DNA from 3 places in the Agarivorans sp. QJM3NY_25 genome. Region 1 is predicted to be linked to each of the others. Evidence: predicted binding sites of a transcription regulator. Region 1 holds the regulator's gene; each other region holds the start of a gene.

Region 1 (4,173 bases):
CCATCACGCTGGCAGCCGAAGCGGTTTTTTTCCCGTCAATAATACTTACTTCAGCTTCAAATTCTTGTACCAATTCGACCAGTTTGGTGGCTGGGCGAGCGTGTAAGCCCAGTTTGTTTTTTACGACGACTTGTCTAGTGAGTTTCAAGTTTATGTTCCAAAGTTCGATGGCGCCGCTGCACCTTACGTTTTTGACTAAAGTGTTCAGCCAGTTGTTCGGCGACATAAACACTACGATGTTGTCCGCCAGTACAACCAATTGCGATGGTCAGATAGGCGCGATTATTGGCTTCTAAATGCGGCAGCCAAGATCCTAATAAATCAGCGATTTGCTGGATGTACTGCTCTACAAGAGGCTGCTTGGCTAAATAATCTTTAACCGCTTGATCGAGACCGCATAAAGGTCGTAGTTCTTCTTGCCAGTGCGGGTTCGGTAAAAAGCGAGCATCAAATAGGTAATCGGCATCATTGGGTACGCCATTTTTAAAGCCAAAGGACTCAAACACCATAATTAATTGCTGCTGTTGTTCTCCGGTCACTCGCGATCGAATGAGCTGACTCAATTCATGTACGGATAAACGCGAGGTATCTATTCTTAGGTCAGCATTGCGAGAAATGGGGGCGAGCAGGGCGGTTTCAGATTCTATGGCCTTGGCTAGAGACATGTCGTTTTGACTCAGTGGATGAACCCGCCGAGTTTCACTGTAGCGGCGGATCAGCGCATCATCTTTCGCGTCGAGAAAAATACTTAATAGGTTAAGCTCAGAGCCTTCATCGCGAATTAGTTGACCGATGGGTGAGGGTTCATCAGGTAAATTTCGCACATCAATGCTAATGGCGACTTTGGTGTACTGTCTTTTTAGGTGTTCAATTAAAGGACGCCATAATACGACTGGTAAATTGTCGACACAGTAATAACCTAAATCTTCTAATACTCGTAGTGCGACCGTTTTACCTGAACCGGAGCGCCCGCTAACGATAATCAGTTCCATGATAACCCCTAATAACGATTAGAGTCTTAGGCTATCATGATCGTGTATAATTCGTCATCACTTTGTGCTGTACGAAGTTGTTTGCATATTTGCTTATCGTTAAGTTTTTCAGCAACTTGAGCGAGAGTATTTAGATGTTGTTGACATTGGTCTTCGGGAACCAGTAAGGCAAATATTAAATCAACGGCTTGATTGTCAATGGCGTCAAAGGAAATCGCCGGAGTACAGCGTAATAATACTGCGGTCGCATGGTATTGATTGCCTATTCTACCGTGAGGGATCGCGATGCCTTGGCCAATGCCAGTACTGCCCATGCGTTCACGATTTAATAAACTTTCAAATATACTTTTAGATGTGGTGTCGAGTTGCTTCGCAACTAGTTCACTGATCAATTCCAATGCTCGTTTTTTTGACGAACATTGGACTGCACTTTGGGTGCAGTCCAAGCTTAGTACTTTATCTATTTGCATTACTATGACTAATGTTTGGTGAGTTTTTCTTTATGCTTAATGACTTGGCGATCGAGCTTATCGATGAGGCTATCGATGGCCGCGTACATATCAGCGTGTTCTGAAGTGGCGAATAATTCACCACCATTTAGGTGTATAGTGGCTTCGGCAATCTGATTCAGTTTTTCGACATTGAGAATAACATGGACATTATTAATTTGGTCGAATCGTCGTTGTAGCTTAGTAAACTTAGTGTGGACATATTCTCTCAAAGACTCAGTGATTTCTACGTGGTGTCCAGTAAGGTTAATTTGCATAGATGTCGTCCCCTTTATAGTGGCCTTTAAATAAGGCTCTTACGTTGGTTAGAAGGTGGAATAGCCAATGACTCACGATATTTAGCTATCGTACGCCTAGCCACCTTGATGCCTTGATCTGCCAAAATATCAGCGATTTTACTATCGCTGAGTGGTTTACTGGTATTCTCGGCAGCAACCAGTTTCTTAATTAATGCACGAATGGCTGTTGAGGAGCATTCTCCTCCACCATCGGTAGCCACATGGCTAGAGAAAAAGTATTTGAGTTCGAAGATCCCGCGAGGGGTATGCATGAATTTTTGAGTCGTGACCCTAGAGATCGTGGATTCATGCATTTCAACCGCTTCGGCAACATCATTCAATACCATCGGTTTCATGGCTTCTTCACCATATTCAAAGAAAGCTTGTTGGTGATGCACGATGCAATTAGAGACTTTCAGTAGGGTTTCGTTACGGCTTTCAATACTCTTGATGAACCATTTTGCTTCTTGCAGATGGCTGCGAATAAACTGGGTATCGTTGGCGTTGGTCGAGGTTTTAGTCATCGATGCATAATGTGAATTGATGCGTAGTTTTGGCATCGCGTCAGGATTGAGTTCAACCACCCAGCGACCTTGACGTTTAATCACCGAGACATCGGGAATTACGTATTGGGCTTGATTTGGTTCGACGGCATTACCAGGTCTTGGCTCTAAGGTGTGAATCAGCCGCATCACTTCGCGTAGCTGCTCCTCTTTTAACTTGGTTTTACGGGCCAATAAACGAAAATCTCGATTTGCTAATACGTCAATATGATTCGATACGATGTCTTTCGCTTCATTCAGCCAAGGTGTTTGTTCGCTGAAACGACTTAATTGGATGAGTAAGCATTCCTGTAGAGAGCGGGCAGCAATACCAACTGGATCGAAGTGCTGAATACGTTTAAGTACTGCTTCAATTTCATCTAACTCGACATCTAAATCATTATTTTCAATCGAACGTAGTCCCTCAAGTAATTGCTCACAATCTTGGGTCAGGTAACCTGATTGGTCGACTGCGTCGATGATGGCGAGGGCGATAGCTTGGTCTATTTCACTAAAAGGCGTGAGGCGCATTTGCCAGAGCAAGTGATCTTGTAAGGAGTCAACGGTTTCACCTTGAAACAACATGTCGTTGTCATCACTGCTGCTACCGGATGAAGAGCTGGCAGGAGCCGAGCTCGCGCTGTAAATGTCATCCCAAGTTGAGTCAACCGGAAGATCGTCTGCGACGGTATCTTGACTAATCGCATCGCCAGTTTCCATCTGGCTGCTATCGATCTCCGTTTGGCTATTGTTTGCATCACTATTTTGCTCGCTGGCTGATTTAAATTCAGCCGAGTCTGCGTCATTTGCTTGCGCTTCATCTGCTTCTAGCAGAGGATTACTCTCCAAAGCTTCTTGGATTTCCTGCTGCAGATCCAGCGTCGAAAGCTGGAGTAAGCGTATGGCCTGTTGTAACTGGGGGGTCATGGTTAATTGCTGACCAAGACGCAACTGCAAAGATGCTTTCATTAATTACCGCTGTTCCTTCTTTTTATTATCGCGTTTGAGGACATACTTTAACTATAGCTTGAATTGTTCACCGAGATAAACTCGTTTCACATGCTCATTTTTAAGTATCTCCTCAGGTTTTCCTGAGGCTATCAGTTCGCCTTGGCTAACGATATAGGCGTGCTCACAAACATCTAGTGTTTCTCTTACATTGTGGTCGGTGATCAATACACCCAGACCGCGATCACGAAGATGTTCAATGATTTTTTTTATATCGATAACAGAAATAGGATCCACGCCTGCGAAGGGTTCGTCAAGCAAAATAAACTTAGGTGCGGCAGCTAGAGCGCGGGCAATTTCTACTCGGCGACGTTCACCGCCCGACAGACTCATGCCTAAATTCTTGCGAATATGACCAATATGAAACTCTTCAAGTAAGTCATCGAGCGCGCCCATTTGTTGTTGTTTATCGAGGTCTTTACGTGTTTCTAAGACCGCTAAAATATTCTTTTCTACCGAGAGGCGACGAAAGATAGATGCTTCTTGCGGTAGGTAACCTATGCCTTTGCGAGCCCGGGTATGCATGGCGGTACTTGACAGATCTTCGTTGTCAATTAGGATCCGCCCTTGGTCCCTTGGGACTAAACCAACCACCATATAAAAAGTGGTGGTTTTTCCAGCGCCATTGGGCCCTAATAAACCGACAATTTTTCCAGTTTCAACATTGAGACTCACGTTTTTAACGACCTTGCGCCCCTTGTAACTTTTGGCAAGGTTTTCTGCAATTAAGGTACTCATGGTTGAGGCGTGGCCTTGGGGGCAACTTTGTTGAGTTGTTGGGGTAAGAAAATGGTGGTCACCCGACTGTTTTGGTCGCCCTGAGCAACCATTTCTTGTTTGTTAA
Region 2 (4,173 bases), 2.2 Mb from region 1:
GCCGACTTACTTGCTTGAGTTCGTTCTGCAAGGTTAACCACAATAATATCACCAACGCGATGGGCTTTTTTGTCTGCATATAGGTTATTTGCAACAGCTTCAGCGAATAACGAACCAGTCACGCGCGCTTCTATTGCAACTTCTTCTGGATAAACAGGTGCATAAGTCGGGTCATCGGGAACCACGGCATGATTGACGCTTGCACATCCCACCATCGTTATACTCATCAACGCTACGACTAATCTATACATCAGTCATCCCTCTCTCTGATCTGTGTTTACAATTGTTGAGTTGCAAAACTTAACATTTGATCGACGGTAGATATAACCTTTGAGTTCATCTCATAAACACGCTGTGCTTCAATCAAATTCACCAACTCTTCGGTAACATTAACATTGGATGTTTCTAAGGCTCCTTGGCGAATAGAACCAAGGCCATTTTCGGAAGCAATCCCATTTTGCGGTGCACCACTGGCACCAGTTTCTAAATATAAGTTCTGACCTTGAGGCTCTAAGCCCGAAGGATTCACAAAGTCACTCAGGGTAATTTGGCCAATTACCTGACTATCGGTTTGACCGGGCAAGCGAACACTCACTTCACCATCTTCACCCACCGTAAAACTTTGTGCATCGGCTGGTACTTGGATTTCGGGTTGCAGCGGATAACCAGATCCCGGAGTCACTATCGTGCCTTCGTCATTCAAACTAAATTGACCATTACGAGTGTAAGCAGTCGTGCCATCAGGCATTAATACTTCGAAAAAGCCACGACCGTCGATCATCATGTCAAAGGAATTGTCCGTGGTTTGCACATTACCTTGATCATGATTCTTTTGGGTGGCAATCACCTTTGCGCCAGCGCCAATCATTAGACCGGAAGGCATTTTGGTGTTTTGTGAAGAACGCCCGCCAGGCTGATTCACAGTTTGATAAAGTAAATCTTCAAACACCGCTCGGCTTTTTTTATAACCAATAGTACTGGCGTTAGCGAGGTTATTAGAAATAACCGATACATTGGTTTGCTGGGCATCTAAGCCAGTTTTACTGATCCATAATGCGGGATGCATAGTACACTCCTTATTGCTAGCTTAAGCGCAACAAACTGTTAGTCGCTTTTTCGTTTTCTTCAGCAGTTTTCATCATTTTTATTTGCATTTCGAATTGGCGTTGCATGCTAATCATATGAGTCATCTCTTGGACTGGATTTACATTACTGCCTTCTAATGCACCTTTAGTCAGTTCAACCGTAGCGTCTGGTTGGTATACAGCACCTGTGGTACTTCTAAATAAACCATCACCGCCTTTGCTTAAATCTCCAGCAAAAGGCTTACTCAATTTGATTCGGTTAACTTCTTCCAGGGCATCACCTGGCGCACCTTCAGGTCGTATTTCGATGGTGCCATCTTCGCTAATTTCAAGCTTTTCAACAGGTAAAGGGATAATAATCGGTGCATTTTGATTACCTAACACCGGCTGACCTTGCATGGTTTGTAGAACCCCTGCTGCCGAGATCGTAAAGTTGCCATTTCTAGACAATGCTTCTTGACCATCTTTATCTTGAACCGAAATCCAACCTTCTCCCTGAATCGCAACATCTAAATCACGACCCGTGGTTTTTAACATACCGTTGGCAAAATTTTGACTAGGGGTCTCAGTCATGGCAAATACTCGCGACGGTAAACCAGGGCCAAATGCCTGCATCGCTCGTGCGTTTTCTAGATCGGCTTTAAAGCCAGTCGTGTTCGCATTCGCTAGATTATTGCCTCGCACCGCGAGCGACTGCATATTTTGTTTTGCGCCGGTCATCGATATATAAAGTAATTGGTCCATCTTATTCCCTTCGTCAAATAGCTGACTCATGAGAAATAGAGCAATTATGGTGCCAAACAATAAAAACTTATAACAAAGCCAATAAAAAACCATATAAATCAAGTAAATAAAAAGGCAGCGAAGGCTGCCTTTTTATTATTATGTCATCCGATATGATTATCGAATTTGAATAATAGTTTGCTGTAGAGTTGAATTCACTTCCAGTGCTCGAGAGTTCGCTTGGAAGTTTCGTTGCGCACTAATTAAGTTAACTAACTGTTCAGTGAGGTTCACGTTGGCTTGTTCTAAGGAAGCCGAGTTAATTTTACCAAAAGTGCCAGAGTTACCTTCACCTGCAATCGCTTCACCACTTAATTGTGTTTGTTGCCAGGATGTATCACCGATTTGTGATAAGCCCTGATTGTTCGCAAACTTAGCCACTGAAACTTTAGCAATATTCGAAGTTTGACCATTACTATAAGACGCAACCACTAAACCGTCAGGCCCAATATCAATCCCAGTTAATTTACCAACTGTCGATCCATCCTGCGAAAGACTAGACACTTCGAAAGCTGCGTTATACTGAGTCGGTCCGTTCAAATTAAAGATAAGCGTTTGCGTAGAATCTACCGAACCCGTCGCCGCATCCCAAACCCCACCAGGGCCATTTGGTGGCGCAGTTCCTAAAGCGACCGTTTCAATAACCGCAGGCACTGTTGATGCTAAGGCCCCCGTACTATCAAATGTTAAAGTAGCCGAAGCCGGAATCGTCGCGTTGGTATTACCCGCGTTTGGCACATGAGCAGTGCCTCCACTCACGTCGGTCGGTTCACCATCAACATAGATCAACTTATGCCAAGTATTTGCCACAGAGGAATCTTTTACAAAGAAGGTTTCCGCAACATGAGACCCACCCTGAGAATCGTACACAGTCACCGAAGTTGCTGAGGTATAAGTATTACTATCAGAAGGATCGAAGTCACCAATATCATGAGTCGTGCCACTAGAGGGCAAGTTAAAGCTCATATTGACTTCACTGGTTTGGGTCGGTGTACCAACTTCAGCGCTGATCTGAATGGCGTTTGTCGCCGCCATACTCACTGCCGAAGGAGTACCACTGTTATTAACCGTATATCCCTGTAAATACTGGCCTTGCGAATTCACAATAAAGTTATCCGCATTTAATTTGAAGGCACCAGCACGCGTAAATTCGCGAGTCTGGGTAGTCAAATCAGCAGCCGTAACAAAAAAACCTTCTCCACTAATCGCTAAATCCAAAGCATTCTGGGTAAAGTTCAAACTTCCCTGGTGGAACTGCTGTGCAACATCCACCGTTTTGGTTCCGTTACCCACTGCAGTACGAGCATTTGAGAAAATCGATGTTGCATACACATCGGCAAACTCTGCCCGCGACTCTTTAAAACCAACGGTATTGACGTTCGCAATGTTATTCGCGGTTACGTCAAGATCCTTTTGCGAGGCATTGATGCCGCTCAACGCGATATTAAATGACATCTCTCAATCTCCTATCGTTTATATACTTTACTAGGCTTTGGCAACTTCAAGGACATCGCTCATCGCGATACCACCCAAACCTTCTAAATTGACGACTACGCCAGATGTACCACCAGCCAAACTTACACTACTTACATTCGCGAAAGTTGCGGTGGGTAAACTGATCTCTTTACCGCCCTGAACGCCATTTACTTTGACGTTATATTTTCCATCTGGCATTTGATTCCCGTTGGAATCAGTACCGTCCCAAGAGAAGTTCATATTGCCACTCCCCTCACCTAAATCGATAACTGTAACGACTTCTCCAGCTTCATTTTCAATCGTCACTTTAACATTGGTCGTTGCAGCGCCTGTCACCGCTACCCCTTCAAAACCACTGCCCGTATTGTGGGCATAGTCCAAGGGTACCAATACTTTTTGCCCCACTAGCGTTGAGGCTTGCAAAGCTGCAGACGAATTCATAATCGAGTTCATCGTGTCAAATTTGGTTCCCAGCTCGGCGATACCTTCAGAAGTCTGGAAGGAAGCCATTTGCGCGATCATTTCAGCGTTATCAACTGGCTTACTCGGATCTTGATATTGCAACTGGGTGGTCAATAGCGCGAAAAAGTCTTCCTGCCCTAATGACTGATTATTATTACTTTCCGGAACAATCGACTCAGGTTGCCAACGGTTACCTTGTAGTGGATCAATAGTAGACACGACCTACTCCTTAACTTTTACCCAGATTGAGAGTGCTATTTAGCATTTGCTTCGCAGCTTCAGTGACCTGCACATTCGCTTGATAGGAGCGCGAGGCACTCATCATATCGGCCATTTCTTCAATCACATTAACATTTGGTTTAAAGAT
Region 3 (4,173 bases), 2.2 Mb from region 1:
AAAGCCACTTTGCTGCATCTCATACACAAAACTTTCGGCAATTTGCATACCAAACAGGTCGGTGGTACGTAGGTTATCAAGAGGCACAAATGAGGCAACCCCGATTGGTGTGTCTGCGTTTACAAATTGAGAGCTAGAAACCAAACGCTGTGACATCATATTGACATAATCGGTCAATGTTTTTTTAGCATCAGGGTCACTCTTCATAGTCTCTGGCGGATTTGCTAAGCGGCTCGGTGCACTGCTTAAAAACAGTTGGCCATCTTCATCCACCAGTCCCTCTAGATAACGCGCATTTTTAGCCGGACTTACGTTATTCGAAGGATCCACCACCATCACTTTCTGCATCGAAGAGCTATTGGAGCACCCCAACAACATCGAGGTGGTCATGGCAACCAGTATAATACCTTTCATGTCACGTCCTTAATCGTCCATTACGCTTAAGATATCGGCATGAAAGCGAAATTCTTTACTAAAATTGTATGGTTTTTTGACTCTCTAGGTGCCGAGTTGGAGCCATTGACATAGTAACCCGATATACCTCCCTAAAATCAAGTTGTAATTCGGTCACATACACATCATCAACAGCATAGGCATTAATCACCTTCGCACCTCGAATTACCCCAGCCACCGAAGCCGCTAAACGTTCATTGCCTAACACCAAATCACTCACAGTAGCGGTACTATCAATGTGTTGCCCATAAACTTGCTCGGATAATTCACGGTAAGCATCCAGCTTAGAGGCTTTCATCGCCCGTAATTGCTTGGTTGATTTATCGGTTCCCCTTTGTTGGCTAATTGGCGCATAACCAACCGCATTCACTACTGTAAAATCGCCAGGAGGCTGATAAGTCCATTCAACCTGCTTGACCTGAGTCGTCGGAGTACAAGATAGCAATAACAATAGTGCTAAGCTAAAAGACCATATTTTAAAGTACAGTTTGTTCATGGCGTTGTAAGCTCCCATTCATGCTTGTGACTCGAGGAGAGCTTGCTCCTGCGCTATTTGGAATAAATTGATAAGCGGCCGACACCACCTGTTGACTGGCTAAATTAACTAGCCGCAAATTCACATGCCGGCCAGAGGTTGTTCGTTGAAAACTACCAACCACCACATAGCTTATTTGCATTTGTTCGCGTAAAAGTTCTGCATCGCGCGATAAAGAAAATTCACCGTAGCCGGGGTCCATCTGTAAACGTCCGGTGAGTCTTGCCTCAACCGTATGGATCCCCTCTCGGGATAAAGCGGCAAACATTGCCTCTGCAATTTGCCGCCCAAATCCATCACTGGATTGCAAGTTGTCCAAATCAACCACTGAACTAATCGCGACCGTATCTGTAGCACTCAACTCTAAATCATCGGTTAACTGCTTAGAAAGATTATCGACATGTGCGTACAATACTGCATCTTGTTGTTCCCTTGGTTCAACATAAGGATAATTAGTAATATGGTGTAAGCTGGTATTGCATCCTTGTAACGCAAGCACCGCCAGTAGTAAAGTCGTATAACGCATAGTAATCTCCTCCGACTAAACACTATTAAGCAATAACCATTCCAGTCAAAAAAATAACGCTTTTTTTAGGTACAGTTATTGCTAGTTAGTGACGAGGAGGGCCTTATGAAACTATTAATTTTAATGATCGCAATGCTAGTTAGCATTCCCAGTCAAGCAGTGTGGTACGAGGCAAAAGGTCACGCGACCATCATCAGCCAAGATGTTGAGCAGGCACGCAGCAATGCCACCCAAGAAGCGGTCAAACAGCTACTTCTGTATTCCGGCGCCTCGGTAACCAGTATTAGTCAGGTGACCGAAGGCAGACTCACCCTTGATCAATTGGAAGTTGTCTCGAAAGGCTCGTTGCATAACTTAAAAGTATTAGATGAAGGCCGTCGGGGACAGCAGTACTTTGTGGTTTTACAGGCCGATGTTTTCCCGGCCACAGGCCAATGTAAAGCCAGTGGCTTTAGTAAAAACCTGTTGTTACTCCCTCCTTACTTAAAACAACAGAATCAAGTACGAGTAGGACAAATTCACGAAATATCACCCGCCGTGGAGCAACGGACCTATGATATTGCCCGCCAGTTAGGGAGTCAGTTTAATATTAAGCACCCTCCCAAATTACCATTAAACTACCATCAACCGGGAGTGCATGACTTTATTGCGATTAAAGATATTGCTCATCGTTATGGTGCCCAATACCTTTTAGGGATCGAGCTGGAAAATATTTCGCTAGATCAAGACTACGCTCCCAAACACTTTAACTTTAGTTACCCCCAACGCTATTTCATTATTAATGTGCGAGTCTATAACGCCATCGACCTAGAAGAGATTTACAACAAACGTTTTTCGGTGAATGCCCCTTGGGAATTTGACGCGCGTGAAATTGTCTCACCTCACTCGGCTAAATTTTGGCGCTCAGCCTATGGGCAAACGGTGAATGATACCCTGCAAACGGTGATTTCGGAGGTGGATGCATTACTCGCCTGCCAGCCTTTACAGGGGAGTATCGTGAAGGTTCTCGGACCGGACCGCTGGCAAATTAACCTAGGTCATGCCAATCAACTAAATCCGGGGATGTTATTAAGTCTGATCCATCAAAATTATCATTGGGGACAATGGGACATTCCCAGACAAGAACAACATATTGCCGATAGCATGGTACGCATTGAGCAGATTTACCAACAAAGTGCCATTGTGGTCGCCGTCGATCCAACCATGACTGCTAACATCCAACTTGGCGATTTGGTGAGTAAACAATAAAAGTTAGCTCTGTTTGTCTTTGATGATTGCCATACCAATCGCTTAAGATCCATTGAACAGAGGCTAAGCCACGAACGATGAAAAAATGACTTAACTAAATATTCGACCCGCTCCGAAGGAGCCAAAGATCCCGGTCCTTTTTCCTTGAAAGAAAGCTTGAGCGTACTTGGCTTATAAAACCAAGTGACATACTTGTAGTTCATCTTATGCTAATGCTCTGGGAAACGTAAAATCCCTAGCTTTTAACTTGGCGACGAAGTAATCAAACAGTTAGCCGAAGCTTTTCATACGTTTAAAGCTGGGTATAATGAACGCCGCAACACCAAGTACTGTAATATAGGGTTTGCAGAACCATCCCGTCCCCTTAGTTCAGTTGGATAGAACAAGGACCTCCTAAGTCTTAGACGTGAGTTCGAATCTCGCAGGGGACGCCATTTCGTTTTACTTTCCTCAAGATCTTCGGCGCAAACTAAAATTTTGCCAGACTCGTAGATGTATAACAACTTAGAAAATCAAAAACCTCGAACGACGTCGAGGTTTATGTTGAAAAACACCAAGTAAATGATAACAACGGCTCATCGCTAACCCTGCGCCAAATAGAGCAGTCAACGAATGAACAGCTATGACACGATAGTTCCCGCGCCCGTCATCGCTTTACACACGTAAATAGTTTCTTTTAAACCAGTTTGAACCTGATAATATTGCTCGACCGCTTGGCATACACCATCGACCAAAGACGGTGGCATAAGAGCAACAACGCAACCACCAAAGCCACCACCAGTCATTCTTACTCCGCCTTGCGCGCCAATTTGTTGCTTCACAATATCCACCAGCGCGTCCACCTCAGGCACGGTAATTTCAAAATCATCACGCATCGAGGCATGTGATTGCTCCATTAACACACTCAGCTTAGCCATATCATTGGCTTTTAGGGCCTCGGCTGCGGCCAAAGTACGGGCATTTTCAGTAATGACGTGTCTAGCTCGTTTGGCTACTATCGGCTCAAGCGTCGCTGCTTTCTCGTTAAATAAGGTTTCGCTCACATCCCGTAAAGCGCTTACCCCCAAACCGCGTGCCGCTGCTTCACACTGCTCGCGGCGAGTATTGTATTCACTGTCAACCAGGCCGCGTTTTTTATTGGAGTTAATAATCACCACCGCCATTTCTTCGGGCATGGCAACTGCGGTAGTCTCTAAAGAGCGGCAATCAATTAATAATGCATGATTGGCCTGCCCCTCTGCCGAAATCAGCTGATCCATAATGCCGCAATTACAACCGACGAAGTTATTCTCCGCAGCCTGACCAATTAAAGCGATTTCTTGCTGAGTAATAGCTAAATCAAATAGAGTCTTAAAGGTTTGTCCAATAACCACTTCTAAAGCAGCCGATGAACTTAAACCCGCGCCTTGTG

What was found. The regulator sigma-54, encoded in region 1, starts transcription at its own class of promoters, with help from an activator protein. The targets are predictions, from matches to a motif close to GTTGGCACGNNNNTNGNNT.
Region 2: the regulator sigma-54 is predicted to act here: its motif matches at 1,868-1,886, upstream of flgF (flagellar basal-body rod protein FlgF).
Region 3: the regulator sigma-54 is predicted to act here: its motif matches at 1,542-1,560, upstream of ACRRSW_RS08995 (FlgO family outer membrane protein).

The regions. Positions count from the first base shown of each region.
Region 1 is NZ_CP194041.2:4,153,967-4,158,139, reverse strand. It holds gene ACRRSW_RS18955 (HPr family phosphocarrier protein) at 1-148, opposite strand, end outside; gene rapZ (RNase adapter RapZ) at 135-992, opposite strand; gene ptsN (PTS IIA-like nitrogen regulatory protein PtsN) at 1,019-1,462, opposite strand; gene hpf (ribosome hibernation promoting factor) at 1,471-1,758, opposite strand; gene ACRRSW_RS18935 (RNA polymerase factor sigma-54) at 1,785-3,290, opposite strand; gene lptB (LPS export ABC transporter ATP-binding protein) at 3,342-4,067, opposite strand; gene lptA (lipopolysaccharide transport periplasmic protein LptA) at 4,064-4,173, opposite strand, start outside.
Region 2 is NZ_CP194041.2:1,952,174-1,956,346, reverse strand. It holds gene flgH (flagellar basal body L-ring protein FlgH) at 1-251, opposite strand, end outside; gene flgG (flagellar basal-body rod protein FlgG) at 278-1,066, opposite strand; gene flgF (flagellar basal-body rod protein FlgF) at 1,083-1,829, opposite strand; gene flgE (flagellar hook protein FlgE) at 1,986-3,323, opposite strand; gene ACRRSW_RS09045 (flagellar hook assembly protein FlgD) at 3,354-4,025, opposite strand; gene flgC (flagellar basal body rod protein FlgC) at 4,036-4,173, opposite strand, start outside.
Region 3 is NZ_CP194041.2:1,942,555-1,946,727, reverse strand. It holds gene ACRRSW_RS09005 (FlgO family outer membrane protein) at 1-414, opposite strand, end outside; gene ACRRSW_RS09000 (LPP20 family lipoprotein) at 473-949, opposite strand; gene ACRRSW_RS08995 (FlgO family outer membrane protein) at 930-1,514, opposite strand; gene ACRRSW_RS08990 (flagellar assembly protein T N-terminal domain-containing protein) at 1,620-2,762, shown strand; tRNA gene ACRRSW_RS08985 (tRNA-Arg) at 3,121-3,196, shown strand; gene galK (galactokinase) at 3,383-4,173, opposite strand, start outside.